Regions from separate parts of the Rhizobium sp. CECT 9324 genome, predicted to be linked through region 3. Evidence: riboswitches for the same ligand, from Rfam matches in the RefSeq annotation. Region 3 holds a riboswitch; each other region holds the start of a gene.
What was found. A riboswitch is a leader RNA that binds a small molecule or an ion and turns the genes downstream of it on or off. The one in region 3 is predicted to bind thiamine pyrophosphate.
Positions count from the first base shown of each region.

Region 1 (3,272 bases), 490 kb from region 3:
GCCGCGAGGGATGCCGAAAACAGCCGCGACCCGACGGCGAAGGGCCGCGCTGACGAAAGCGCGGCCCGTGCCGAAACCACGCCATAGGCGCAGGCGAGCGACAGCAGGCCGGCTGACGATGCGACGATCAGGCTGGTGCCCGCCGCCTGCAGGAACGCCGGCTCCCGCAACAGCTTGATCAGATCGGCATTCACCCCCGAGACGATCACCTGCGCCAGCGGCAGCACGAGAAACAGCCCCGCCAGCAGGAGCACGGCAGCATCCAGCAACCGGATCGGCAGCCCCATGCCGTCAAATCGGACAAACCGCCGGCCGCTGGTCTGGCCGGTATCGACCGCCGCCGGCAGCAGGCTCAGGGCAGAAAGGATCGCGCCGGTGACGACGATCTGCATCAGCGCCAATGACACCGCCCGTTCCGGATCGAAATCGAAGCGCAGCGCCTGATAGATCGCCACCTCGATCGTCGTTGCCGCCGGCCCGCCGCCAAACACCAGAACCAGGGTGAAGCTGGTAACACAGAGCATGAAGATCAGCCCGCTGGCACCCGGAATGACCCGCGCCAGCACCGGCCATTCGATGAAGCGGAAGATCGACAGCGGCGACAGGCCGAGGCTTGCCGCCGAGCGCCAGTATTCCGCCGGCACCCGCTCTAGCGCCGACAGCATCAGCCGGGTCGCCAGCGGCAGGTTGAAGAACACATGCGCGATCAGGATGCCGGAAAGTCCGTAGATCGACACCGGTTCGGCAAGGCCGACAAAGGCTAGGCCATCATTGATGATGCCCTGCCGCCCGAAGATACCGATCAGCCCGAGCGCCCCGATCAGCACCGGCAGGCCCATCGGCACGGCCATCAGCCGGATCAGCCAGCGGCGACCGGCAAACCCCGGCTGGCGCGCCAGCGCACTGGCAACCGGCAGGGCAAGCATGACCGACAGAGCCGTCGACAGGGCCGCCTGAAACAGCGTGAAGCGCAGCACCGAATGCACCACCGGATCGCCGATCACGCCAAGCGATGCGCCGTCCATCCGGCCGCGGAGCAGCGCAACCAGCGCCGTCCCGATGAAACCCGCGACCAGCGCCAGCACCAGAAGACCGCCGGCCAGAGCCGGCAGCCTTTCCGCGTTTGACAGGATGCGCGGGCGTGCCATGCCGCAAGGCTCAGTTCAGCGTCATCGCTGCCAGCCATTCGTCGATCCACGCCTTGCGGTTGGCAGCGACCTCGGCCGAATTCATCAGGAAGGTGGTCTTCGGCTGTACCAGCTTGCCAAAGGCGTCGGGCAGCGGCTCGGATGTGGCCGCCGCCGGCATCATCCAGTTGTTCGTCGGAATGGTATCCTGGAAGCCCGGTTCCAGCATGAAGGCGAGGAACTGCCGGGCCAGATCCTTGTCCGGCGCGTTCTTCAACAGGCCCGCGACCTCGATCTGGATGTAGTGGCCCTCGGAGAATTCCGCCGCCTGGTAGCGATCGGTCTCTTCCGCCACCATGTGATAGGCCGGCGAGGTCGTATAGGACAGCACCATCGGCGCCTCGCCCTTGGTGAACAGGCCGTAGGCCTCCGACCAGCCGGGTGTCACCGTCAATACGCGGCCCTTGAGCTTCGCCCAGGCTTCCGGCGCCTTGTCGCCATAGACCGACTTGACCCAGAGCAGCAGACCGAGCCCGGGCGTCGAGGTGCGTGGATCCTCGATGACGATCTTCTGGCTCGGGTCGCCCTCGACCAGTTCCTTCAGGCTCGTCGGCGGATTTTTTACCGTCTCACTGTCGTAGACCACGGCGAAATGGCCGTAGTCATAGGGCACGAAGACATCGTCGGAAAAGCCGCCCGGCACCTTGGCCTTGGCAAGATCGATGCCGGAGGCTTCAAAAAGGCCGGTCTGCTTGGCTTCCTCGGTCAGGCTGGTATCGAGCCCGAGAACCACATCAGCCTTCGAGCCTTCGCCTTCCAGCTTCAGCCGGGTCAGCAGGGCCACGCCATCGGCAACGCCGACGAAATTGACCGTGCAGCCGCAGCTCTTCTCGAAGGCTTCCTTAACCTTCGGACCCGGACCCCATTCGGAAATGAAGCTCTCATAGGTATAGACGGTCAGCACCTTGTCGGCGGCATGCGCCGGCAGCACCAGACCTGACCCGAGAAAGGCTGTTGCGAGAAGCGCTGCGGCAAGACCGGAACGCAAGGTGTCGACGAGATATGATGGCATGACGCCCTCCTCCTAAAAAACAATTGATCTCGGGATAGGGCGCTTTGCGATCGACGCGTCTAATCCCTCCGCCGGTGTTAACCGGATCAGGTTCCGCGGGTTGGCTGTCGCCTCTCAGCATTTCGTCCCGATGGAACGAAAGGCACCCCGTTAGAGCAGTCTTGAGATAGCGCGCCGCGCGGGTCGGCGCAAGATGGGCCTTGCGTATCGTGCACGGCAGGGCCGCGCCAAAGGGTAAGGGAAACGCAAGCCCTGCATGCTAGACCTTGTCTGCGATCGATGGGATGAGTGCGCATGGTAACCTTTCATACCGAACAGCAGAGCGCTGCCGAGGGCACGCTGCCGGCTGCCGAACTGAGCTTCAACCGCCAGCTTTCGATAGCCCTGGACAGTTTCTGGCAGTCGGCGGTGCGCAACCGCATTCTGGCGTTCGCCACCGCCCTGCTCGGCATCATTCTTCTCACCGCCTACGGCACGGTACTTCTCAACCAGTGGAATGCACCCTTCTACAACGCGCTGGAACGGCGCGATCTTTCAGCCTTCCTCAACGAATTGCGCAACTTCGCCTTCATCGCCGGCTTCCTGCTGCTGCTCAATGTCATCCAGACCTGGCTCAACCAGATGACGGCGCTCTATATGCGCGAGGGCCTGTCGCGCGATGTCGTCGACCAGTGGCTGACGGACAGGCGGGCCTTCCGCCTGTCGATGTCGAGCCCGCTCGGCGTCAATCCCGACCAGCGCCTGCATGAAGACGCGCGCAAACTCGCCGAAATGACCACCTCGCTGACCATTGGCCTGGTCCAGTCGACCATCCTTCTCGTCAGCTTCATCGGCGTGTTGTGGAACCTGTCGAGCAATTTCACCTTTCATGTCGGCACATACAGCTTTGCCATCCCCGGCTACATGGTCTGGGGCGCCATCCTCTATGCGCTCGCAGCCTCGCTGCTCAGCCAGCTTGTCGGCACCAAGCTCTCGCGGCTCAATGCCGATCGTTACGCCCGCGAGGCCGAGCTGCGATTTTCGCTGATGCGGGCGAACGAAAATCTCGAGGCGATCGCACTCGCCCGCGGCGA
Region 1 is NZ_CAKKMZ010000001.1:394,288-397,559, reverse strand. Features, by position in the region: gene thiP (thiamine/thiamine pyrophosphate ABC transporter permease) at 1-1,148, opposite strand, end outside; gene thiB (thiamine ABC transporter substrate binding subunit) at 1,159-2,199, opposite strand; TPP riboswitch at 2,246-2,359, opposite strand; gene LQ231_RS01825 (ABC transporter ATP-binding protein/permease) at 2,494-3,272, shown strand, end outside.
Region 1: it holds a riboswitch for thiamine pyrophosphate, as region 3 does, so the genes downstream of both, thiB (thiamine ABC transporter substrate binding subunit) here and thiD (bifunctional hydroxymethylpyrimidine kinase/phosphomethylpyrimidine kinase) in region 3, are expected to answer to the same signal.

Region 2 (3,272 bases), 3.0 Mb from region 3:
TGCGAAATGCGCATCGAGCAGAATTTAGGGCCGCACATCGAGCAGAAATGCGCGACCTTGTGAGCCTCCTTCGGAAGGGTCTCGTCGTGGAACGAGCGGGCGGTGTCCGGATCGAGCGACAGGTTGAACTGGTCCTCCCAGCGAAACTCGAAGCGTGCCCGCGACAGGGCGTCATCGCGCAGTTGCGCCGCGGGATGACCCTTGGCGAGATCGGCGGCATGGGCGGCGATCTTGTAGGTGATAACGCCGATTTTCACATCATTGCGGTCGGGCAGGCCGAGATGCTCCTTCGGCGTGACGTAACAAAGCATGGCCGTGCCGAACCAGCCGATCATGGCGGCACCGATCCCGGAGGTGATGTGGTCATAGCCGGGTGCGATATCGGTGGTCAGTGGTCCGAGCGTATAGAAGGGCGCTTCGCCACAGACCTTCAACTGCTTGTCCATGTTCTCCTTGATCTTGTGCATCGGCACATGGCCGGGACCTTCGATCATCACCTGGCAATCCTTGGCCCATGCGATCTGAGTCAATTCGCCCAGGGTCTCCAGCTCGGCAAACTGGGCAGCGTCATTGGCATCGGCAATGGAACCCGGACGAAGCCCGTCGCCGAGCGAGAACGACACGTCGTAGCTCCGGCAGATGTCGCAGATTTCCTCGAAATGCTCGTAGAGAAAGCTCTCTCGGTGATGATGCAGACACCACTTGGCCATGATCGAACCACCGCGGCTGACGATGCCGGTGACGCGATTGACGGTCAGCGGAATGTAAGCAAGCCTGACGCCGGCATGGATGGTGAAATAGTCGACGCCCTGTTCGGCCTGTTCGATCAATGTGTCGCGATAGACCTCCCAGGTCAGGTCCTCGGCAATGCCGCCGACCTTTTCCAGTGCCTGGTAAAGAGGAACCGTGCCGATCGGTACCGGTGCATTGCGGATGATCCAGTCGCGGATGTTGTGAATGTTGCGGCCGGTGGACAGGTCCATGACTGTGTCGGCGCCCCAGCGGATCGCCCACACCATCTTTTCAACTTCTTCCGCCATCGAAGACGTGACGGCGGAATTGCCGATATTGGCGTTAATCTTGACGAGAAAATTGCGGCCAATGATCATTGGCTCGAGTTCGGGATGGTTGATGTTGGCCGGGATGATCGCGCGGCCGGCGGCCACTTCCTGGCGGACAAATTCCGGCGTGACAAAGTCTGGAATATGCGCGCCAAAGCTCTCGCCATCGCGGGACATTGTCTGGGTTTCAGCCTTGCGGCCCAGGTTTTCGCGGATCGCGATGAATTCCATTTCCGGTGTGATGATGCCAGCATGGGCATAGGCGAGCTGGGTGACGGCCTTGCCGTCGGTTGCACGCAAGGGCGGGTGACGCACGGGGAATTCCGGCGTTAATCGGTCGTTGGAAACGAAGCCGTTGTCTTCCGGCTTGATGTGTCGGCCGTCATATAATTCGACATCACCGCGGGCGCGTATCCAGGCGGTGCGGTTGCGGGGGAGACCCGCATCAATCGCGATCGTAGCCGCCTGATCGGTATAGGGGCCTGAGCTGTCGTATAGGTTGACGGGAGGCTCACCCGAGGTCGGATGAAGCGCGATCTGTCGCATGGGCACGCGAATATCCGGGTGGTGTTCGCCGGCCAGATGGATCTTTGTCGAGGCAGGAAGTGGCCCGGTGGTGACTTCGGGTTTCGTAAAGTTTTGGGCAATGTTCATCGTGAGGCTCCAAGTTTGATGTTGGAGACCCAGTCATGTCAGCCGGAAAGATGGATAGACGCCTGCCTTCAGTCCACAGAATGGACTCTTGGCATTGCAGCGCTCGCACCGTCCCTACGCCAGTATGAACTGGATCAGGTTCAACGGGTCACTGCGCTGCTTTCGAAAAAGCTCAGCAGACTCTCAGCCCCTTGACGGGACCCCCCTGGTGAATGACTTAAGGTTACGAACATATGGCTTGCCGCGTCAAGTGCCGATCGAAAGCGGTGGGATCGGCCGATCCCGATGCCGACGCTAATTCGATGACGTCGGTTGCGCGAGGCAGTGTCCGGGCATCATGATCCCAATCACCGTGCTTGTCGCAGCGGAGCGCTATTCGTATTCCATTTGGCATTCTTGCAATTGACAGATCGTTGTTTGCAGGCGTATCACTTCATTCTAATTGGTATGACCACTTGGCCACCTGTCCAGAAGGACGCTGCAGACCATGATTTTCTCCGCCGTTGAATCGCGCCGCCTGTATCGCCAGGTGGCGGACCAGATGCGAGGCCTGATCGAGCGCGGCGAATTGCAGGCGGGGTCAAGGCTGCCGGCCGAGCGTGATCTGGCGCAGAAGCTCGGCGTCTCGCGTCCGACCATTCGGGAGGCATTGATCGTGCTCGAAGTCGAGGGATTCATCGATATCCGCATGGGTTCCGGCATCTATGTGACGGCGCGCAAGGTGCCAGTCGCTGACCTGCCGCCGGAAGATTTTGAAGGGCCGTTTGAGTTGCTACGTGCGCGGGCGGTGGTCGAATGTGCTGTAGCCGAGGAAGCGGCACGGCTGGCCAGGCCCGAACACATCCTGGTGCTCGACGACAATCTGGCCAAGATGGACGCGGCACTGGATGATCGCCGTGCCGCCTTGGCCCTTGATCGCGATTTCCATGTGATCGTGTCGGGTATCATCGCCAATGCCACATTGAACCGTTTCGTCGGCAGCATTCACGATATGCGCATGACACCCTATTTTGAAAAGCTCGCCAGCTATTTCGAAAACAAGGATACCTGGAGGGCCGCGATGGAGGAGCATCGCGCCATTCGAGATGCAATTGCAGCCGCGGATCCAGTGGCAGCCCGGGCCGCCATGCGTGCCCATCTCGACCAATCACAGCTTCGCCTGTCGGAAAGTTTCGAGGAGGAAACGACCGACGGTTCGATACCGGCCGCATGGAGGCGTGCCGGCGGCATTTAGCCGATCGACTGACTTCAACTTGGGAGGAGAATAAGATGAAGTTCAAACTGAAAATGCTGATGGGCGCAACCGCCGCCATTCTGGCCTCGGCGCTGACCGCGCAGGCCGAAACCGTTCTGAAGTGGGCGCATGTCTACGAGACGTCGGAACCTTTCCATTCTGAATCCGTCTGGGCGGCCGAGGAAATCGGCAAGCGCACCGAAGGGCGCTACAAGATCGATGTCTTTCCGGCATCGCAGCTCGGCAAGGAGGCCGACCTCAACCAGGGCCTGAAGCTCGGTACGGTTGACATCATCATCTCGGGTTCAAGCTTTGCAGCGCGT
Region 2 is NZ_CAKKMZ010000001.1:3,882,741-3,886,012, reverse strand. Features, by position in the region: gene thiC (phosphomethylpyrimidine synthase ThiC) at 1-1,715, opposite strand, end outside; TPP riboswitch at 1,809-1,932, opposite strand; gene LQ231_RS18830 (FadR/GntR family transcriptional regulator) at 2,203-2,949, shown strand; gene LQ231_RS18825 (sialic acid TRAP transporter substrate-binding protein SiaP) at 2,985-3,272, shown strand, end outside.
Region 2: it holds a riboswitch for thiamine pyrophosphate, as region 3 does, so the genes downstream of both, thiC (phosphomethylpyrimidine synthase ThiC) here and thiD (bifunctional hydroxymethylpyrimidine kinase/phosphomethylpyrimidine kinase) in region 3, are expected to answer to the same signal.

Region 3 (3,272 bases):
TGTTGCCGAGCAACTCCCGGAAAACGAGCGCGCCGCCTTCATCGAAGAATTGGAGCTTGCCCAGGAAGCCTGCCGCCCGTTCGACAGGCAGGCCTTCCTCGAGGGCCACATGACCCCGGTCTTCTTCGGCTCGGCGCTGAAGAATTTCGGCGTGCGCGACCTGATCAATGCGCTCGGCGATTTCGCCCCGCCGCCGCGCGACCAGGTGGCTGACATACGCACCGTGCATGCCGCCGAAGACAAGATGACGGCCTTCGTCTTCAAGATTCAGGCCAATATGGATCCGAACCACCGCGACCGTATCGCTTTTGCCCGTATCTGCTCCGGCAAGCTCGAGCGTGGCATGAAGGCGCGGCTGGCCCGCACCGGCAAGCAGATGGGCCTGACGGCGCCGCAGTTCTTCTTCGCCTCGCAGCGCCAGCTCGCCGACACGGCCTATGCCGGCGACGTGGTCGGCATTCCGAACCACGGGACCTTGCGCATCGGCGACACGCTGACCGAAGGCGAGAACCTTGTCTTCCAGGGCGTGCCGAATTTTTCGCCGGAAATCCTGCGCCGCGTGCGCCTCGAAGATGCGATGAAGGCGAAGAAGCTGAAGGAAGCCCTGCAGCAGATGGCCGAAGAAGGCGTCGTGCAGCTGTTTTCCCCGGAAGACGGCTCGCCCGCGATCGTCGGTGTCGTCGGCGCTCTACAGCTCGACGTTCTGAAGGAGCGACTGGCTGGCGAATACACGCTGCCGGTCTCCTTCGAGATGTCGCGTTTCTCGGTCTGCCGCTGGATTTCCTCCGATCAGCCTGCCGAACTCGACAAGTTCATGACCCAGCGCCGTGGCGATATCTGCCGCGACCTGGACGGAGATCCGGTGTTCATGGCGCAGGACGCGTTTTCGCTGCGCTACGAAGCTGAGCGTTATCCGGCGATCAAGATGGTCGCGATCAAGGAATATCACGTCGCCAAGGCGGCGTGATATTCCGTGAACTTCGGCGCGGGGCGCTTCCAGGCTTCCCGCTGATGCGCCCCGTCAGCCCGCCCGCACGATCTGCATGCCGCCATCGGCGTCGACATGGACCCGCACGTTTTCGTAGCTGGCCAGGCTCGGATGCCTTGTTTCCATGGCATGACTGTGGGTCGCTGTGACCACCATGACATCTGAGCCCGCAGCCTCGCCCGCCAAGACGCCGGCCATGACATCTTCAAACACCAGGCAGCGGGCAGGATCGACGCCGAGATGGCTTGCGCCGAGCAGATAGCCGGCGGGATTGGGCTTGCCGATCTTGACATCCTCGGCGGTGATGATCGTCGGCGGTTGTGGCAGGCCGGCGGCCTCGATGCGTGCCCGGGCCAGAAGGGCCGGGGCAGATGTGACGATCGCCCAGCGCGCGGGAGGCAGGCCGTTGAGGAAGTCGATTGCACCGGGGATGGCCACAACGCCTTCGACATCCTCGATTTCGCCGCGCTCGATTTCCAGGGCTTCCGCGACCGCATCGACACCGGGCAGGGCGAGCCCGCGGATCGTGTCGATGCCGCGCTTGCCATGCATTGTCGGCAGGAAGGCCGCAACGTCGAGCCCGTGCCGTGCCGCCCATTTCCCCCAGACTCGTTCGGCGGCCGCAATGGAGTTGAGCAACGTCCCGTCCATGTCGAACAGGAAGCCGTTGTAACGTTTGTCAAAGACGGTGTTCTGGGCGGAGGTCAATCGCGAAATCCTTGAGATGTGGGAACAGGCAGATTACGCACGTAGCTATTTTTGACTGTTGCCGCAAATGGTTCGGTGCGCTTCGCGGGGCATCCGGCGTTTCACATGACAGCAGCACGGCCTTGGTCTAGAACATCATAATTGAGAGACAGGGGCGTTCGTCGAGAGATGGACTGAGAAGCACCCTTTGAACCTGAACCAGATAATGCTGGCGGAGGGAGTTGCTCGGGACGATTTCAGGATTGACTTCGCGATCCGTCCCACCAACTGCCCCGCTTAAAAAGGGGTGTCCGTGAAAACCAGTTCCACTTCTATCGCAAACGTCCTGTCGATTGCCGGATCCGATCCGTCGGGAGGTGCCGGGATCCAGGCCGACCTGAAGACATTTTCGGCGCGTGGCTGTTACGGCATGGCGGCGATCACGGCGTTGACGGCACAGAACACCCAAGGGGTTTCGGCTGTGCAGGCGCTGGATCCCGGTTTTGTCGCCGAGCAGATCCGGATGGTTTTTGCCGATGTCCGGGTCGATGCGGTGAAAATCGGCATGATTGCCAACGCGGGCATTGCCAGTGCAATTGCGGGCGCGCTCAGGCCGCATCGCGGAATTCCTGTCGTGCTGGACCCGGTGATGATCGCCAAGGGCGGCGCCTCACTGCTGGACCCAGAGGCTGTTGCGGTATTGCGGGATGAGCTTTTGCCGCTGGCAACGCTGCTCACTCCCAATCTGCCGGAAGCGGCGGCTTTGCTCGGTGAAGCCGAGGCCGAGAACCGCCGCGTGATGGAATCGCAGGCGGTGCGGCTGGCTGTGGGTGGCGCGGCAGCTGTGCTGTTGAAGGGTGGACATCTTGCCGCCGCCGACAGCCCCGATCTCCTGGTCCTGGGTGAGAGCGTCCACTGGTTCGAAGCGCCGCGCATTGAAACGAAGAACACCCATGGTACAGGCTGCTCGCTGTCGAGCGCGATTGCTGCCGAACTTGCCAAGGGGCTCTCGCCGTATGATGCCGTCGCGGTCGCTAAGGACTGGCTGGCTGAAGCTGTCCGTTTGTCGGGGACGTTGTCGGTCGGTTCTGGCCATGGCCCGGTTCACCACTTTCACGCGCTCTGGCAATAGCGCGATTGGGCCCCTATTCCCCGGATGATGCGGGAATATCGCGGATGTCGCTCACCCATTGCAAAGCCGATCCTGTCCAGCTCTGATGGTTGGGTGTCAACGCCTGACGTTGATCGACCGTGCCGAGACGAATGGCGATACTGCTGCCGGTAGCGTCGACCCGCCAGAGGGGTGAGCCACAGGTATCGCAGAAAAACTGGTCGCTCGGCCTGCCGCTATCCGCGACCTTGCGATACCGCCGTGCGGTACCGGCAAGGACGCGGAAATTATGCGGTTCGACGCCGACGCTGACCCGGTAGGCACCACCCGTCAGCCGCTGGCAATCGACGCAGTGACAGATGCCGACCTCTTGAGGATCGACGTCGGCTTCGTAGCGGATGGCGCCGCAGTGGCAACTGCCGGTGATGAGCATCGTCCATCTCCCACAAAAAGAAAACCCGGCGGAGGGGGCCGCCGGGCAAGGGG
Region 3 is NZ_CAKKMZ010000001.1:889,276-892,547, forward strand. Features, by position in the region: gene LQ231_RS04225 (peptide chain release factor 3) at 1-967, shown strand, start outside; gene LQ231_RS04230 (HAD-IA family hydrolase) at 1,022-1,696, opposite strand; TPP riboswitch at 1,837-1,933, shown strand; gene thiD (bifunctional hydroxymethylpyrimidine kinase/phosphomethylpyrimidine kinase) at 1,989-2,807, shown strand; gene LQ231_RS04240 (GFA family protein) at 2,821-3,219, opposite strand.